Regions from separate parts of the Kocuria sediminis genome, predicted to be linked through region 4. Evidence: riboswitches for the same ligand, from Rfam matches in the RefSeq annotation. Region 4 holds a riboswitch; each other region holds the start of a gene.
What was found. A riboswitch is a leader RNA that binds a small molecule or an ion and turns the genes downstream of it on or off. The one in region 4 is predicted to bind S-adenosylmethionine.
Positions count from the first base shown of each region.

Region 1: linked by a shared signal. The riboswitch ahead of GMA12_RS16680 (acyl-CoA dehydrogenase family protein) and the one ahead of GMA12_RS11030 (bifunctional o-acetylhomoserine/o-acetylserine sulfhydrylase) in region 4 are both predicted to bind S-adenosylmethionine.
Region 2: linked by a shared signal. The riboswitch ahead of GMA12_RS14670 (O-acetylhomoserine aminocarboxypropyltransferase/cysteine synthase family protein) and the one ahead of GMA12_RS11030 (bifunctional o-acetylhomoserine/o-acetylserine sulfhydrylase) in region 4 are both predicted to bind S-adenosylmethionine.
Region 3: linked by a shared signal. The riboswitch ahead of GMA12_RS15790 (O-acetylhomoserine aminocarboxypropyltransferase/cysteine synthase family protein) and the one ahead of GMA12_RS11030 (bifunctional o-acetylhomoserine/o-acetylserine sulfhydrylase) in region 4 are both predicted to bind S-adenosylmethionine.

Region 1 covers NZ_WOGU01000019.1:12,182-16,543, reverse strand. Annotated here, with positions in the region: gene GMA12_RS16690 (LLM class flavin-dependent oxidoreductase) at 1-188, opposite strand, end outside; gene GMA12_RS16685 (MFS transporter) at 185-1,618, opposite strand; gene GMA12_RS16680 (acyl-CoA dehydrogenase family protein) at 1,622-2,956, opposite strand; SAM riboswitch class I at 3,071-3,165, opposite strand; gene moeB (molybdopterin-synthase adenylyltransferase MoeB) at 3,312-4,362, opposite strand, start outside.
Region 2 covers NZ_WOGU01000013.1:21,316-25,677, reverse strand. Annotated here, with positions in the region: gene GMA12_RS14680 (thiamine pyrophosphate-dependent enzyme) at 1-1,115, opposite strand, end outside; gene GMA12_RS14675 (Lrp/AsnC family transcriptional regulator) at 1,356-1,808, shown strand; SAM riboswitch class IV at 1,958-2,090, shown strand; gene GMA12_RS14670 (O-acetylhomoserine aminocarboxypropyltransferase/cysteine synthase family protein) at 2,106-3,434, shown strand; gene GMA12_RS14665 (cystathionine gamma-synthase) at 3,443-4,362, shown strand, end outside.
Region 3 covers NZ_WOGU01000015.1:64,796-69,157, reverse strand. Annotated here, with positions in the region: gene GMA12_RS15800 (OsmC family protein) at 1-343, shown strand, start outside; gene GMA12_RS15795 (CoA-binding protein) at 437-931, opposite strand; gene GMA12_RS15790 (O-acetylhomoserine aminocarboxypropyltransferase/cysteine synthase family protein) at 928-2,271, opposite strand; SAM riboswitch class I at 2,353-2,451, opposite strand; gene GMA12_RS15785 (tartrate dehydrogenase) at 2,581-3,663, shown strand; gene GMA12_RS15780 (SLC13 family permease) at 3,742-4,362, opposite strand, start outside.
Region 4 covers NZ_WOGU01000008.1:121,681-126,042, forward strand. Annotated here, with positions in the region: gene metX (homoserine O-acetyltransferase MetX) at 1-180, opposite strand, end outside; gene GMA12_RS11030 (bifunctional o-acetylhomoserine/o-acetylserine sulfhydrylase) at 177-1,568, opposite strand; SAM riboswitch class IV at 1,647-1,762, opposite strand; gene GMA12_RS11035 (VOC family protein) at 1,904-2,542, shown strand; gene GMA12_RS11040 (CPBP family intramembrane glutamic endopeptidase) at 2,580-3,359, opposite strand; gene GMA12_RS11045 (S9 family peptidase) at 3,464-4,362, shown strand, end outside.

The DNA.
Region 1 (4,362 bases), on a different contig from region 4:
TAGACGCCCGGGATGTCCGCCAGGAACAGCGAGGCGAAGCCGCCCTCCTCGAGGGTGCGGGCCAGGGACGTCCAGTACTCGAGCGTGTCGAACCGTGCGACCCCGGCCTCCGGGTGGCGCCACAGGCCCGGTGACTGGTGCACGGGCACCATCATGTCGAAGGCGTTCAGCAGCAGGGGGCGGCTCATGCGGTGGTCCTCTCAGTGGTGGTCCCGGCGGGGGTCCCGGCGGCGGCGCCGACCCGAGCGCGGTCGGGGACGGCTCCGGCGGAGCCGGCGTGCAGGTCGGTGAGCTCGGTGCCGCGCTGCTCGCGGGCGGGGTCCTTCGCGGCCAGGGCGGCGACGACGGAGAGCACGGAGAGCCCGGAGAGGTACCCGGCGATCAGCCACGGGGTGTTCCCGCCGGCGGCGAACAGCAGGGCGGCGATCATCGGCATCAGCCCGCCGCCCAGGACGGTGCCGACCTGGTAGCCGAAGCTGACCCCCGAGTACCGCACGTGCACGGGGAACTGCTCGGCGAACCAGGCCGCCTGCGGCCCGTAGATCGCGTCGTGCACGAGGTTGATGCCGAGCACGACCACGAGCGGCAGCAGGGCGAGCGGTCCGGCGTCGAGGAACGCGAAGAGCACCCAGCCGAAGACGCCGATCGCCGCGTAGGCGGTCACCGAGACGACCTTGCGGCCCACCCGGTCGGACAGCCAGCCCCAGAAGGGGGTGGAGAACAGGCCGATGGCCGAGGCGATCATCACCGCGGTCACGCCGGAGGCGCTGTCCCCGCGCACGTCCCGCAGGTAGGTCAGCATGTAGACCGTCACCAGGTAGTAGACGGCGTTCTGGGCCAGGCGCAGGCCGATCGTGACCAGCAGCGGGCGGCGGTGGTGGAGCAGCAGCTCCCGCAGGGGTGCCGCGGCCACGTTGCCCGAGGCCCGGTGCTCCAGGAACTCCGGGGCGTCGGCCACGCCGAGGCGGATCCACAGCCCGACCGCCACCAGCAGGGCCGAGAGCAGGAAGGGGATGCGCCAGCCGTAGGCGGCGAACTGCTCCTCGCTCATGACGTGCTGCACGACGAAGAACGCCCCGGTGGCCAGCAGCATGCCGGCCGAGGAGCCGATCTGGGTGAAGGACCCGAAGAACCCGCGGTGCCGGGCCGGGGAGTGCTCCACGCTCAGCAGCGCGGACCCGCCCCACTCGGCGCCGGCGGACAGGCCCTGCAGGATGCGCAGGACGACGAGCCCGACGACCGCCCACCAGCCGATCACCTCGTAGGTCGGCAGCAGGCCGATCAGGGTGGAGGCCACGCCCATGAGCAGCAGGGAGGCCACCAGCAGGGCCTTGCGGCCGATCCGGTCGCCCAGGTGACCGGCGACGATCCCGCCCAGGGGCCGGGCGATCACCCCGACCGCGAGGGTGGCGAAGGAGGCGACGATGCCGCCGAGCTCGGTGGCCATGGGGAAGAACTGGACGTTGAAGACCAGTGCGGCGGCGGTGCCGTAGAGGTAGAAGTCGTACCACTCGATGGTGGTGCCGGCGAAGGCCGAGGCCAGGACGCGCTTCTTGCCGTGGACGACGCTGGTGCGTCCCGCGGCGGCCGCGGCCGTGGTCGTGGTCGTGGTGGTCATGCGTCAGGCTCCTGGGGTTCGGTCGGCGTCGGCAGTGGCGTCGGCAGTGGCATTGGTCCTGGCGTCGCCGATGGCGTTCAGGCCCTCCGGCAGGGTGCCGTTGATGAGGTAGTCGCCGAGGGCGCGGGCGCGGAAGGCGATCGGGTTGTGGGTGGCCACGGTCTGGGCGTTGCGCCAGTGCCGGTCCAGGCCCTTGGCCGTGGACGTGGCGGAGGCGCCCACGGTGAGGAACAGGTCCTGGGCCGCGCCGAGCGCCAGTTCCGGCACGGTGACCTGGGCGTGCTCCACGGCGATCTCGGACTCGTGCAGCGCCGCCGGGAGGGTTCCGGGGAACTCCGGCCGGTCGGCGCCGGCGGCCGCGGCGGCGGCGATCCCGGCGTCCAGGGCGCGGGCGGCGTGCAGCACGGCGGCCTCGGCGGCGAAGGCCTTGGCGGAGATCCGGCCGGTGGCCTCCTGGATCAGCGGGTCCTCGCGGAACGGCAGCCCGAGCCCGGTGTTGAAGGTCCGCCGGCGGCCGGCGACGGTCTCCGCGGCGTCCCGCCGGGCGGCGCGGGCGATGCCGGCCAGCACGGCCAGCAGCACGAGCTGGAAGAAGGCGGCCTCGTGGACGGCCTCCGCGCTGCCGGCGGTCCGGTCCAGCACGGCGTCGTCCGGGACCCGCACGCGGTCGAAGACCGCGGTGCCGGTGCCGGTGAGCTTCTGCCCGAAGCCGTCCCAGTCGTCCTCGAGCGTGACCCCCGGGGCGTCCGTGGCGACGACGGCGAAGCGGCGCCCGTCCCGGCCGTCGAGGGCGGCCGAGACGCGGGTGTAGTCGCAGAAGATCGAGCCGGTGGCGTAGAACTTCCGGCCGGTGATCTCCCACCCCTCCGCGGTGCGGCGCAGCACGGTGTTCAGCGTGCCGAGGGCGTTGCCGCCCTTCTCCGTGGAGGCGTTGCCGACGGTGGCCCCGGCCAGCACCCGCGGATACCAGACGTCCTGGATCTCCCGGGGCAGGAAGCGCAGGGACTCCACGAAGCCGGCGTGGGAGCGGTAGAGGTGGGCGATGTTGGAGTCGGCCTCGGCCAGGTCGACCAGCAGCCGGGTGAAGTCCTCGATGCTGACCCCGGGACCGCCGTGGGCCGCCGGGACGCGCAGGGCGCCGAACCCGGCCCGGTCCAGCCGGCCGACCTCCTCGTAGGGCAGCGCGCGCCGGAGGTCCCGGTCCAGGGAGCCGGCGGCGATCTCGGCGAACAGCGGCCCGAAGTGCTCCGTCAGCCCGGCGTAGTCGCCCGGCAGGCCGGCGGAGTTCGTGCCGGCGCCGGGACGGGTGGGGGTCCTCTCGTCCGTGGTGCGGGTCATGCGGTGGTCCTCTCGGTCGCACCGAGGAGTGCCGGCCGTCCAGTCGCGCCAGGGGCGGGCCCGGTCACGACAGCGCCGGGGCGCCGAGGTCACGGGGCAACTGCAGATCCGGGATCTCCATCGGTTCTGGCCTTAGCACCCTGACCCCTGCGAAGGACGGGTTGCTGCGGCGTCGTCGAGCCAGATCTCTCGGCCGCTCTGAATGGGACGCACGACATCGCACCAGAGAGCCGGGGTGCGGAGCCACCTGATGACCGTCCCATGTCATCGTCCGTCACGGGGACGTCACACACGGTCATCTCCTCCCGGGTGGTGTAGGGACCCGGCCGGAACACGGGGAGAGCCGTGGACCGGCTCAGTATCGAGGCCGGTCCGGCTCCACCTGCTCCGCCCAGGACAGCACCCCGCCCTCGAGGTGGCGGATCCGCTCCTCCCGCCCGGCGTAGAAGGGGCGCAGCGCGGCCAGGGCTTTCGCCGAGCGGGCGCCGGCCTTGCAGTGCAGCACGAGGTCCGCGCCGCGGGCCTCCGGCGGCAGGGCGTCCGGCCCCCGGTCCAGCAGCTGCTGGAGCGGCACCGGCACGGCACCGGGGATCGCCAGGAGCTGCCGCTCCCAGTCCTCCCGCACGTCGACCAGCACGAAGGCCGCCTCCCCGCGCGCCCGCCGTTCGAGCAGCCGGGCCAGCTCGGCCGCCCCGACCGTCTCGGCGGGCGCGGCCCCGCCGCCGGGCGGCGGGCGGACGGCCTCGGGCTCGGCGACGGCGGTGACCGGGGCGGCGTCCGGGTCCGGGGTCAGGCGCATCTCGCGCCAGGTCATGGCCAGGGCGTCGTGCAGCAGCACCCGCCCGAGCAGGGGCTCGCCGGTGCCGGTGATCAGCTTGACGGCCTCGGTGACCATCACCGCGCCCACGGTGGCGGGGAGCATGCCGAAGACCCCGCCCTCGGCGCAGCTGGGGGCCTCCCCGTCCGGCGGCGCCTCGGGATAGAGGTCCCGGTAGGTGGGCCCGTGGCCGGCCCAGAAGACGCTGACCTGTCCCTCGAAGCGCAGGATGGAGCCCCACACGCAGGGGATCCCGGTCAGGGCGGCGGCGTCGCTCACCACGTAGCGGGTCGCGAAGTTGTCCGCGCCGTCCAGGACGAGGTCGTACTGGCTCAGGATCTGCAGGGCGTTGTCCGCGCTGAGCCGGCAGGGGTGGGTGCGCACCCGCACGAGCGGGTTGAGCGCGGTCACGGCCTCCGCGGCGGAGTCCGTCTTGGGCCGGCCGACGTCGGCGGTGCGGTGCACCACCTGGCGCTGCAGGTTGGAGACCGCCACGACGTCGTCGTCGACGATGCCCAGCGTCCCCACGCCGGCCGCGGCGAGGTACTGCAGGGCCGGGGCGCCCAGTCCGCCGGCGCCGACCACGAGC
Region 2 (4,362 bases), on a different contig from region 4:
TGCGGGGTCTGCTCGGTGTAGACGTGGCGGAAGAGCTCGCGCGGGTCGACCTCCACGTCGGCGTTCATGCCGTCGCGCAGGGCCGCGGCGACGTCCTCGGCGGCCGCGGCGATGCGCTGCTCGGCCGCGTCGTCGAGCAGCCCCTCCCCGGCCAGGTAGGCGCGCATGCGGGTCACGGGGTCCTTGGCGATCCACTCCTGCACCTCGGCGTCGTCGCGGTAGCGGGTCGCGTCGTCGGCGTTGGTGTGGGCCTGCATGCGATAGGTGTGGGCCTCCACGAGGAGGGGCTCGGACTCCGAGCGCGCCAGGTCCACGGCGCGGCCCAGCGTGGCGAGCAGGGAAACCAGGTCGTTGCCGTCCACCCGCTCCCCGGCCATGCCGTAGCCGACCGCCTTGTGGGCGAGGCTCGGGGCGGCCGACTGCTGGGACAGGGGCACGGAGATCGCGTAGCCGTTGTTCTGCACGAAGAACACGACCGGCAGCTTGAACACGGCGGCGAAGTTCAGGGCCTCGTGGAAGTCGCCCTCGCTCGTGGCGCCGTCGCCGCACATGGCCAGGACCACGGTGTCCTCACCGCGCAGCTTCGCGGCGTGGGCCACGCCCACCGCGTGCAGCAGCTGGGTGGTCAGCGGGGTCGACTGGATGCCGACGTGGTGCTCGTGGGGGTCGTAGCCGCCGTGCCACTCGCCGCGGAAGATCGACATCACGTCCATGGGCCGCACGCCCCTGGTCATCACGGCCACGGTGTCCCGGTAGGTGGGGAACAGCCAGTCGCCCTCCCGCAGGCACAGGGCCGCGGCCACCTGGCAGGCCTCCTGCCCGTGGCTGGAGGGATAGACGGCCATCCGGCCCTGGCGCACCAGCGCGGAGTTCTGGTCGTTGACCCGGCGGCCGACCACCAGCTTCTCGTAGGCGCCCAGCAGCACGTCCCCGGCGGGCAGCGGGTACTCGTGGCCGGGCTCGGTGCCCTGCTCCTCGGCCGGCAGCAGGCGGCCGGCGGGGTCCACCATCCGGATCTCGCCGCGGGCCGGGAGCATGTACTGCTCCGGTGTGATGCCGAAGGTCTGGGAGGCCCGGAGGATCGGGTCCTCGGGGGTCTCGACGGTCTGGCTCATGGTGTCCCCTCGGTCGGTCCCCGGTCCGGGCGCGGACGCGGGGAGGCGGGAAGGCCGCTGAAGTTCTGTCCGCCCAGTATGAGAAGGATGAGCGGTTCGTATCCAGGCGCGCGGGAAAGTCCAGAATCCTGCGGGCGGCGGTGCCGTCTCCGTGGACGAAATGTTTTACTGTGGCGTGGGACACACGCATTCGTCCGACACCGCTTCCCGCCCTCCCACCCCACCCCGAAGGAGCCCGCCGTGCCCTCGACCCCCGTCCCGCTGGACGAGACCGACCGGAAGATCCTCGCCGAGCTCTCCCGGGACGCCCGGCAGTCGGTGACCGCGATCGCGGCGGCCGTGCACGTCTCCCGCGCCCACGCCTACGCCCGCATCAACCGGCTGCGCGACGAGGGGGTGATCCTGCGCTTCAGCACCGTGATCGACCCGGTGCGCGCCGGGCTGCAGGCCTCGGCCTACGTGACGCTGAAGCTCCAGCAGAACACCTGGCGGGAGCTGTGCGGGCAGCTGCAGGCCATCCCGGCCGTGCACCACATCGCCCTGGTGGGCGGGAACTTCGACGTCATGCTGCTGGTGCGCGCCGTGGACACGGTGCACCTGCGGCAGGTGATCTTCGAGCACATCCAGCAGCTGCCCGGCGTGGTGGACACCCAGACGTTCCTGATCTTCGAGGACATCGACACCCGGGCGTAACCCGCCGCGGCACCGGGTGCGCGGGACGCCACCGGGGGTGATCGCAAGGGCGTCACAGGATGCGTCGCGAGCGGCGTCACGATCCGTCACGGACGTCATCTTCGGTCGTGGAGCGGCGCCGGCCCGCCCCGCGCATACTGTGGTCCCAGCTTCACGAGACGCGACTGCCAAGCTCCGACTGGGTCGCGCACCAACCCCATGCTCACCGGGTGGTTCGGATGAGGAAGCGGCCTGCATCCCCGTTGCCGCGCAGCGGGTGACCGGTGCGGGTAAGAGCAAGTGCACAGGAGCCGCGCCATGTCCCTCCCCGTGACCGACCTGGACCTCTCGACCCGGCAGATCCACGCCGGCGCCGACCACGACCCCGGGCAGCGCACCCTCACGGTGCCGATCTACCAGAGCGCCGCCTTCGAGTTCCCGGACTACGAGGCCGCCCGGCAGATGTTCGCCCAGACCCGGGCGGGCTTCACCTACACCCGCACCGGCAACCCGACGGTCGCCGTGCTCGAGCAGCGGATCAGCGACCTCGAGGGTGGGGTGGGCGCCGTGGCCACCGGCTCCGGGCAGTCCGCGGTGGCCGTGGCGCTGCTGGCCCTGCTCGGGCAGGGGGAGGACAGGCACCTGGTCGCCTCCGAGAAGCTCTACGGCGGGACCGTGGACCTGCTCACCGACTCGCTGGCTGACCACGGCGTCGAGGTCGACTTCGTGGACCCCACCGTCCCCGGCGCCTGGGCCGCGGCCGTGCGCCCCGACACCCGCGCCTTCCTGCTCGAGTCCATCGGCAACCCGCTGGCCACGCTGCCGGACCTGCCCGGGATCGCCGACGTCGCCCGGGCGGCCCGGGTGCCCGTCGTCGTCGACAACACCCTCGCCTCCCCGGCGCTGTACCGGCCGCTGGAGAAGGGCGCGGACGTCGTGGTGCACTCGGCCACCAAGTTCCTCGGCGGCCACGGCAACGCCCTCGCCGGGGCGGTCGTGGACGGCGGGACGTTCGACTGGTCCGCGCAGCCGGCGCGGTGGCCGCAGTTCACCCGCGCCCGCGCCCGCTGGGGCGGGCAGAGCCTGCTCGACAAGTGCGCCGGGGCCAGCCCCTACCTGCACCTGGTTCGGGCCAAGTACGTGCACGACCTCGGCACCACGCTCTCCCCGTTCAACGCCAGCCAGATCCTGCAGGGCACCGAGACCCTCGACCTGCGGGTGGCCCGGCACACGGCCTCGGCACTGGCCGTGGCCGAGTTCCTCGCCGATCACCCCGCCGTCGCGCGCGTGCACCACCCCGGGCTGCCGGGGGACCCCGGGGCCGGGATCGCGGCCCGGGACTTCCCCCGCGGCACCGGCTCCGTGTTCTCCTTCGACCTCGCCGCCCCGGACGCCGCCGTGGGGCCCTTCATCGACGGGCTGCGGCTGTTCAAGCTGGTCGCCAACATCGGCGACACCCGCAGCCTCGTGGCCCACCCGGCCGCGATGACCCACTGCCGGCTCACGCCCGAGCAGCGCCGGGCGGGCGGGATCGCCGAGACCACCATCCGGCTCTCGATCGGCCTCGAGGCCCCGCAGGACCTCGTGGCCGACCTCGGCCAGGCCCTCGACGCCGTGCCCGAGACCGTTCCGACCCTCCGGAAGTGAGCCCCACCATGACTCGGACCGTCACCACCCGCCGACGCGGCTTCACCACCACCGCCGTCCACGCCGGCCAGCAGCCCGACCCGCTGACCGGGGCCGTCATCCCGCCGGTCTACCAGACCTCCACCTTCGCCCAGGACGGGATCAACGTCCTGCGCGCCGGCCACGAGTACAGCCGCGGCTCGAACCCCACGCGCAACGGCTTCGAGGAGCAGCTCGCGGCCCTGGAGCACGGCGATCGCGCGTTCGCCTTCGCCTCCGGGATCGCCGCCGAGGACGCGCTGCTGCGGGCGGTGCTGCGCCCGGGCGAGCACGTGGTGCTCGGCGCCGACGGCTACGGCGGCACCAACCGGCTGATCACCCGGGTGCTCGCCCCGTGGGGGATCGGCCACACGCCCGTGGAGATCACCGACCTCGACGCCGTCCGCGCCGCGGTCCGCCCCGGGGACACCGCGGTCCTGTGGCTGGAGACGCCCTCCAACCCGCTGCTCGGCATCGCCGACGTCGCGGCCTGGGCGGAGCTGGCCCGGGAGGCGGGGGCGCTGCTCGTGGTGGACAACACCTTCGCGTCCCCGTACCTGCAGAACCCGCTGCTGCTCGGCGCCCACGCCGTGGTGCACTCCACCACCAAGTACATCGGCGGGCACTCCGACGTCCTCGGCGGGGCCGTGGTCGTCGGAGCCGCCGCCTGGCGCGGCGCGCCGCTCGCGGAGACGGTCGGCTTCCAGCAGTTCGCCGCCGGCGCCGTGGCCGGGCCCCAGGACTCCTACCTGGCCGCCCGCGGGCTCAAGACCCTGAGCCTGCGCATGGAGCGCCACCAGGAGAACGCCCAGCGGATCGCCGAGTGGCTGCTGGAGCGCCCGGAGGTGTCCCGGGTGCTCTACCCCGGGCTGCCCGAGCACCCCGGCCACGCGCTCGCCGCGACGCAGAT
Region 3 (4,362 bases), on a different contig from region 4:
GCACGCCGCCACCGGCGGCGACGGCAGCGACGCCTGCTCCGGGGACATGCTCCTCGACGCGCTCCTGGCCTGCGCCGGGGTGACGCTGCGCAGCGTCGCCACCGCCATGGGCGTGGAGGTGCGCTCGGCCGAGCTGACCGCCGACGGCATGTTCGACGCCCGCGGCACCCTGGGCGTCGACCGCTCCGTGCCCGTCGGCGTCCAGGACGTCGTGGTCACCGCCCGGGTGGACGCCGACCTCGACGACACCGCCCTGGAGCGCCTCGCGCGCGCCACGGAGCGGTACTGCGTGGTGAGCCAGAGCCTGAAGGCCGACGTGACGTTCGTCCTCGAGCGCGTGTAGCGACCCGCCCCTCGGGACGGCGACGGCCCCGGAAGCACCAGGCTTCCGGGGCCGTCGCGCGTCCCGGGACAGGAGGTCCCGGGACGGGACCTGTCAGGACAGGACCTGACGCTTCGCCGAGATGACCCCGGTGTTGAAGCCGGCCAGGTGGAGGCCGCCGTGGAAGCGGGCGTGCTCGATCTTCAGGCAGCGGTCCATCACCACGTCGAGCCCTCCCTCCTCGGCGATCCGGGCGGCCTCCTCGTGCCAGGAGCCCAGCTGCAGCCACAGGGTCTTCGCGCCGACGGCCACGGCGTCGCGCGCCACGCCGGGCAGGTCGTCGTGGCGCCGGAAGGCGTCGACGAGGTCGGGGGTCTCCGGCAGGTCCGCCAGGGACGGATAGACGGGCCGGCCCATGATCTCCCGCAGCACCGGGTTGACGAAGTACACCCGGTACGGCGAGGAGGACAGCAGGTAGGTGGCGACGAAGTAGGAGGCGCGGGAGGGCTTGTCGGAGGCCCCCACGATGGCGATCGACTCCGTGCCGCGCAGCAGGTTCAGCCGCTCGGGGGCGCTGGGGCCCTGCCAGGTGCGGGTCTCGGCGGTCATCGGAGTGCTCCTTCGACGGTCGGGGCGGACGTCCGGGCGAGCCCGGTGGCCGCGGAGAGGGCCTGGTCGAGGTCCCAGAGGATGTCCTCGGCGTCCTCGATGCCCACGGAGATGCGGATGAGGTCCTCGGACACCCCGCCCACCTCCAGCTGCTCGGGACTGAGCTGCTGGTGCGTGGTGGAGGCCGGGTGCAGCACGAGGGTGCGGGCGTCGCCGATGTTGGCGAGGTGGCTGGCCAGCTGCAGGTTCTCGATGAACCGCTCGCCGACCTGCCGCCCGGTGAGCTCGCCGGTGGCCGTCACGCCGAACGAGAAGACGGAGCCCACGCCCAGCGGCAGGTACTTCCGGGCCCGCTCGTGGTGGGGGTGGCCGGGCAGCCCCGCGTAGTTGACGTAGGAGACCCGCGGGTCCTCCGCCAGCCACTGCGCCACCGCCGCGGCGTTGGCCAGGTGGGCGTCCATCCGCTGCGGCAGCGTCTCGACGCCCTGCAGCAGGTTCCACGCCGACTGCGGGGACAGCGCCGGGCCGATGTCCCGCAGCTGCTCCGAGCGCAGCTTGGTCAGGAAGCCGTACTCGCCGAAGTTCTCCCACCAGGAGACGTTGTTGTAGGAGGGGACGGGCTCGGTCATGGACGGGAAGTTCCCGTTGCCCCAGTCGAAGCGCCCGGACTCGACGACGACGCCGCCCAGCGTGGTGCCGTGGCCGCCCAGGAACTTGGTGGCCGAGTGGATGACGATGTCCGCGCCGTGCTCCATCGGACGGATCAGGTACGGCGGGGTCATCGTGGCGTCCACCACGAGCGGGATGCCGGCGACGTGGGCCACGGCCGCCAGGCCCTCGAGATCGGCGACCTCCCCGGAGGGGTTCGCGACGACCTCGGTGTAGACGGCCTTGGTGTTCGGCCGCAGCGCCGCCCGGTAGTCCTCCGGGTCCGTGCCGTGCACGAACGTGGTGTCCACGCCGAAGCGGCGCAGCGTGACGTCGAGCTGGGTGACGGTCCCGCCGTAGAGCTGCCCGGCCGCCACGAGGTGGTCGCCCGCCTGGGCGAGCGCGGCGAAGGTCAGGAACTCGGCGGCCATCCCGGAGGCGGTGGCCACGGCGCCGATGCCGCCCTCCAGGGAGGCGATGCGCTCCTCGAACGCGGCGACGGTGGGGTTGCCGATGCGGGAGTAGATGTTGCCGTACTTCTGCAGGGCGAACAGGTTGGCGGCGTCGTCGGCGTCCTTGAAGACGAACGAGCTGGTCTGGTAGATCGGGACCGCGCGGGCGCCGTGCTCGGCGTCGGGGGTGCCCCCGGCGTGCAGGGCGCGGGTGCGGAACCCGAACTGGTGGTCGGCCATGGGAAGGACTCCTCGTGCGAGTGGTGCCGCTGGTCGGTCCCGGGCGGAGAGGTGTCCCGGCGGGGGTGCCGGGAGTGCGCTGCTCCATCGGTCCTGGCGGTAGCACCGTGCGGTCTGCGACGTCGACCACGGTTGCTGCGGCGTCGTCGATCCAGGTCTCTCGGCCGCTCGGGATGGCTGCCCTCCATTCTGCGGCTCCGGGTGCCGGAGCGCCAGCCGGGCCCCGGGGAGGCCCCGGCGGGCTATGCTCGGCACCAGTCGTGGAGCGCAGCCGCCTCCGCGGTCCCGACGACGCTGCGGAGGAATCCTGTGACCGGCACACGGCAGTACACCATCGACGTCATCGCCGGCGACGGCATCGGCCAGGAGGTCATGCCGGCCGCGCTGCGCTGCGTCGACGCCCTGGCGGGCGCGCACGGCTTCACCGTGCGCTGGCGCGAGCGGGACTGGGGCTCGGACCACTACCGGGCGCACGGGAGGATGATGCCGGCCGACGGCATCGAGCAGCTGGCCTCCGGGGACGGCGTCCTGCTCGGCGCGATCGGCGACCCGGACATCCCCGACGACGTGACCCTGTGGGGGCTGCTGATCCCGATCCGCCGGGAGTTCCACCAGTACGTCAACCTCCGGCCGATCCGGATCCTGCCCGGCGTCACCTCGCCGCTGCGCGGGCTCGACGAGCTGGACCTGGTCGTCGTCCGCGAGAACATCGAGGGGGAGTACTCGGAGGTCGGCGGCCGCATCTACCGGGGCCGGCCCGAGGAGATGGCTGTCCAGGAGTCCGTGTTCACCCGGGCGGGGGTGACCCGGATCGCCCGCTACGCGGCCGAGCTGGCCCAGGGGCGCTCCGGCCGGCTCATCTCGGCGACGAAGTCCAACGGGATCATCCACACCATGCCGTTCTGGGACGAGGTCGTGGAGGCCACGGTCGCCGAGCACCCGGGCGTGACGGTCGAGAAGGTGCTCATCGACGCGCTGGCCGCCCGGATGGTGCTCAAGCCGCGCAGCGTCGACGTGGTCGTGGCCCCCAACCTCTTCGGCGACATCCTCTCCGACCTCGCGGCCGGGGTCGCGGGCTCCATCGGGGTGGCGCCCAGCGCCAACCTGAACCCGGAGAAGACCCACCCGTCCATGTTCGAGCCGGTGCACGGCTCCGCCCCCGACATCGCGGGGCAGGGGATCGCGAACCCGGTGGGCACGATGTGGGCCGCGGCCATGATGCTGGATCACCTGGGCGAGGAGGAGGCGGCCCGGCACCTCGAGTCGGCCTTCGAGCAGGCCATGGCCGGCGGCACCCTGACCGGGGACCTGGGCGGCACGGCGAGCACCGAGGAGTTCACGCAGGCCGTGCTGGCCCGCTGCACCACGGCCCCCCGGGCCTTGACCCCGTAGCCCAGAGTCGTGCGGCCCAGGACCCGCGGACCGGTCCGGCGGAGCCCCCCGCCCGGCGGAACCGGGCCGCGGTCCGGCTCAGATCACCAGGCCCAGAGCGAACGGGCCGATCAGCACCGTGAAGAGCGTGATCAGGATGACGCCCACGATGTTGAGCACGATGCCGCCGCGGACCATCTCGGCGATCTTGACCTGGCCGGTGGCGAAGACGATGGCGTTGGGCGGGGTGCCCACCGGGAGCATGAAGGCGCAGGTGGCCGCCAGCGCCGCCGGGATCAGCAGCGTCATGGGGTCCACCCCGATGCCCACCGCGACCCCGCCCAGGATCGGGATGAACGTGGCCGCGGTGGCGGTGTTGGAGGTGATCTCGGTCAGCAGCAGCACGATCGCGACCACCGCCGCGAGCAGCAGGACGATCGGCAGCGCGCCGAGCCCGCTGACCTGCGCGCCGAACCAGGCGTCGAGCCCGGTGCCGGCCACCGCCGCGGCCAGGGACAGTCCGCCGCCGAAGAGCAGCAGCACCCCCCAGGGCAGGCCCTCCTCGGCGTCGTTCCACTCCAGGGTCATGTTGCCCTGCTTGTCCCCGGGCAGCAGGAAGAGCAGCACGCCGGCGCCGATGGCGACCACCGTGTCGTCGAAGAGCTCCAGCCAGGGCAGCTGCTCGCCGAGCTCGCCGATCCCGGAGAGCAGGCCGGGCAC
Region 4 (4,362 bases):
GTGCTCCACGAGCACGGCGTTGGAGCCGTCCGGGGCGAGCACGCCCCAGGTCTCGTAGGCGATCCGGACCTCCGGCAGCCGGAAGCCGGACTCCAGCTCCAGCGTGCCGATCTCGGCGTGCCGCGGCACGCCGTCCTCGCGCACGTCCGCGCCGGCACCGCGCAGCACCGTCACGCTCACCCCTGCCCTCCGGCCACGGCCGCGGCCGCGGCGAAGCCCTGCTCCAGGTCCGCCAGGATGTCCTTGACGTTCTCCAGCCCCACGGACAGGCGCACGAAGCCGGGCTCCACGCCCGCCGCGAGCTGTTCCTCGGGCAGCAGCTGGCTGTGGGTGGTGGACGCGGGATGGATCACCAGGGAGCGGACGTCGCCGATGTTCGCCACGTTGGAGTGCAGCGTCAGGGCGTCCACGAACGCCGCCCCGGCCGCCCGGCCGCCCTCGAGGACGAACCCGAGGACCGACCCGGCGCCGCGGGGCGCGTACTTGCGCGCCCGGTCGTGCCAGGGCGAGGACTCCAGCCCCGCCCAGCTCACCGAGCGCACGTCCTCGCGCGCCTCCAGCCAGCGGGCCACCTCCCCGGCGTTGGCCACGTGGCGCTCCATGCGCAGCGACAGCGTCTCGATGCCCTGCTCGATGAGGAACGCGTTGAACGGGGAGATCGCCGAGCCGAGGTCGCGCAGCAGCTGCACCCGGGCCTTGAGGATGTAGGAGAGGTTGACCCCGAACGCGCCCTCCGCGCCGAGGGCCTGGGCGTAGACCAGCCCGCCGTAGGACTCGTCGGGCTGGTTGAAGCCGGGGAAGCGCTCCGGGTACCGGCCGAAGTCGAACGCGCCGGAGTCCACGATCACACCGCCGAGCGCGGTGCCGTGCCCGCCGAGGAACTTCGTGGCCGAGTGCACCACGATGTCCGCGCCCCAGCGGAACGGCTGGACGAGGTAGGGGGTCGCCACCGTGTTGTCCACGATGAGCGGGACCTCGTGCTCGTGGGCGATCCCGGAGACCGTCTCGATGTCGAGGACGTCGTTGCGCGGGTTCGGGATGGTCTCGGCGAAGAACGCCTTGGTGTTCGGCCGCACCGCCCGCCGCCACGCCTCCGGGTCGTCCGGGTCGGTCACGAAGGTGGTCTCGATGCCCAGCTTGGGCAGCGTGAACTTGAAGAGGTTGTACGTCCCGCCGTACAGGCTCGGGCTGGCCACCACGTGGTCCCCCGCCCCGGCGAGGTTGAGCACCGCGAAGGTCGTGGCCGACTGCCCGGCGCTGAGCATCAGGGCCCCCACCCCGCCCTCCAGGGCGCTGATGCGGTTCTCCACGACCTCCGTGGTCGGGTTGCCGATGCGGGTGTAGATGGGCCCCAGCTCCGCGAGCGCGAAGCGGTCCGCGGCGGCCTGGGCGTCGGGGAAGACGAAGGACGTGCTCTGGTGGATGGGCAGGGCGCGGGAGCCGGTGACCGGATCGGGGCGCTGGCCGGCGTGGATCTGCTGGGTCTCGAACGACCAGCCGGCCGGGTGCTCCGGGGTGGGCAGCGCGGTCGCGGGGCGGTCGGTCGTGGAAGCAGTGGACTCGGACATGCCGGGAGACTCCTTGCGGGTGTCAGGGGTCCGGTGTCCGACCGTGGTGGTGCTGCCGTGCGACGGCCGGGCACCGAGGACCCGCGCTTGCTCGCTCGCCGGTCGCGAGGAGCCCGGTCTTCACCCAGGGCACCCCACCGCGGTGGAGGGTTGCCGGCCAGCTAGCTGGGGCTTGGACGCTGGCGCTCATGACCTGGACGACATTCTCCGGATTCGGGCGACACGGCGTCAAGCCGGGGCGCGGCGAGCGTCCCGCGCACGGGCCGGACGGGCCGGGGACCGCCCCGGCGGGGGCCGATTTGGAGACGAAAGTCACACGGTGCCACGATGAGCCCATGAGAGTCGACCACGTGTCCTACGCCTGCCGCCCGGAGGGCCTCGCCGCCACCACCGAGCGCATTGCCGACCAGCTCGGGATCGAGCCGGTCAAGGGCGGGGTGCACCCCCGTTTCGGCACCCGCAACATGATCCTCCCCCTCACCAACCACCAGTACGTCGAGGTCGTCGAGGTCCTCGAGCACCCCGCGGCGGAGAAGGCCCCGTTCGGCCGGGCCGTGCGCGCCCGCTCGGAGGCCGGCGGCGGCTGGCTGGGCTGGGTCGTCGAGGTCGAGGACCTCGCGCCCTTCGAGCAGCGCCTGGGCCGCCACGCGGTGCCCGGCCACCGGGTGTTCCCGGACGGCCGGTGCCTGGAGTGGCGCCAGATCGGCGTCAAGGGCCTGATCGCCGACCCCCAGCTGCCGTTCATGGTGCACTTCGACTCGGCCCCGGAGATGCACCCGTCCCAGGCCCGGATCACCGACGTGGGGCTCGCGGGGATGTGCATCGCCGGGGCGCCCGAGCGGGTGGCCGAGTGGCTGGGCGCGCCCGTGGAGACCGCCCTCGAGGACCTGGAGGTGGAGTGGCGCTACCCGGAGGGCACGCCCGGTCTGCTCTCGGTGTCCTTCAGCACCCCCGACGGGCTCGTCACCATCTGAGCCGCCGGCCGGGGCGGGCTCCCACGCCGGGCCCGCCTCAGCCGAGCAGCCGGCCGACGCCCAGGAAGCCCACGGCGTCCAGCAGGAAGTGCGCGACGACGAGGGGCATCACCCGCCCGGTGCGCCGGTAGAGCTCGGCGAAGACCAGGCCCATCACCACGTTGCCGAGGAACGGCCCGATGCCCTGGTACAGGTGGTAGCTGCCGCGGAACAGCGCCGTGACCGCCAGCACCACCGGCCAGCGCCAGCCGATGCGGGTGAGCCGGTCGGTGAGGAACGCGACCACCACCACCTCCTCGACCAGGGCGTGGCGCAGCGCGGAGAGCAGCAGCACCGGCACCGTCCACCAGTGCTCGGCCAGCCCGGACGTCGTCACCTGCGCGGTGAGCCCCAGGGCGCGCCCGGCCGCGTAGAGGGCCAGGGTGCCCAGGCCCATGACGAGGAACAGGACGGTGCCCAGCCCGAGGTCCGGGACCGGCATCCGGGCGTCGAGCCCGATCCGCCGCCGCACCGTGCCGAGTGCGCCCGCGGATCCGGCGAGCAGGTACAGGGCCAGCAGCACCGGGACCAGGTCCAGGCCGATGCCCGTGAGCTGGCGCAGCAGGTCGAGCAGCGGCTGCGGGCTCAGCGGCGGGTTCATCGTCGCCTGCGCCTCCGAGAGCGGGCCGCGGGCGAGCTGCTCGGCCAGGGAGAGCACCGCGTAGAGCGCCGAGGCGCCCAGGGAGACCCCCAGCACCAGGACCACCTGCATCCACAGGTCGGCGCGGGTGGAGCCGAAGGCCGGCGGTCGCGGGGCGAGGTGCGCGGGGGTGCTCATGCGGCCATTCTGGCACCGCCCGGGCCGGCCGCCGGGCCCGCCCGTCAGCGCCGCGGGCCCGGTCCGGCCAGCGGCGGACGGGGCGCCTTCCCTAGGATGGGCACATGACAGCTCTTCCCCCGCAGATCCGCCGGCACCCCGCCGAGCGCACCTTCCACGGCCACGTGTTCTCCGACCCCTACGAGTGGATGCGGGCGAAGGAGTCCCCGGAGGTGGTCGCCCATCTCACCGCGGAGAACGAGTACGCGGAGGCCCGCACGGCCCACCTGGCCGGGCTGCGGGAGTCGATCTTCGGGGAGATCAAGGGCCGCACCCAGGAGACCGACCTGTCGGTGCCGAACCGGCGCGGGGACTGGTGGTACTTCTCCCGCACGGTCGAGGGCGGCGCGCACCAGGTGTTCTGCCGGGTCCCGGCCACGACCACCGGGGACGTCCTCGCGGACTGGACCCCGCCCGTCGTCGAGCCCGGCACCCCCATGGCGGGCGAGCAGGTGCTGCTCGACGCCAACGCCGAGTCCGCGCAGCACGACTTCTACTCCCTCGGCAGCTTCGACGTCTCCGAGGACGGGGAGCTGCTGGCCTGGGCCGAGGACGTCACCGGGGACGAGCGGTTCACCCTGCGCGTGCGCGACCTCACCACCGGGGCGCTGCTCGCCGACGAGATCCCCGGCACCTTCTACGGGTCCTTCCTCACCCCCGACGCCCGCGCGGTGTACTACACCGTGGTGGACGAGTCCTGGCGGCCCCACCAGCTGCGCCGCCACGTCCTGGGCACCCCGGTGGCCGAGGACGTCGTGGTCCACGAGGAGACCGACCCGGGCCTGTGGCTGGGCGCGGGGCTGTCCGCGGACCGGCGCTGGATCGTGGTGGAGGCCATGTGCTCGGAGTTCTCCGAGCAGCTGATCCAGCCGGTGGCCGAGCCGCAGGCCCCGCTGCAGGTGGTGCTGCCGCGCACCGACCGGGTGCTCTACGAGGCCGAGCCCTTCCTGCTGGACGGCCGCGA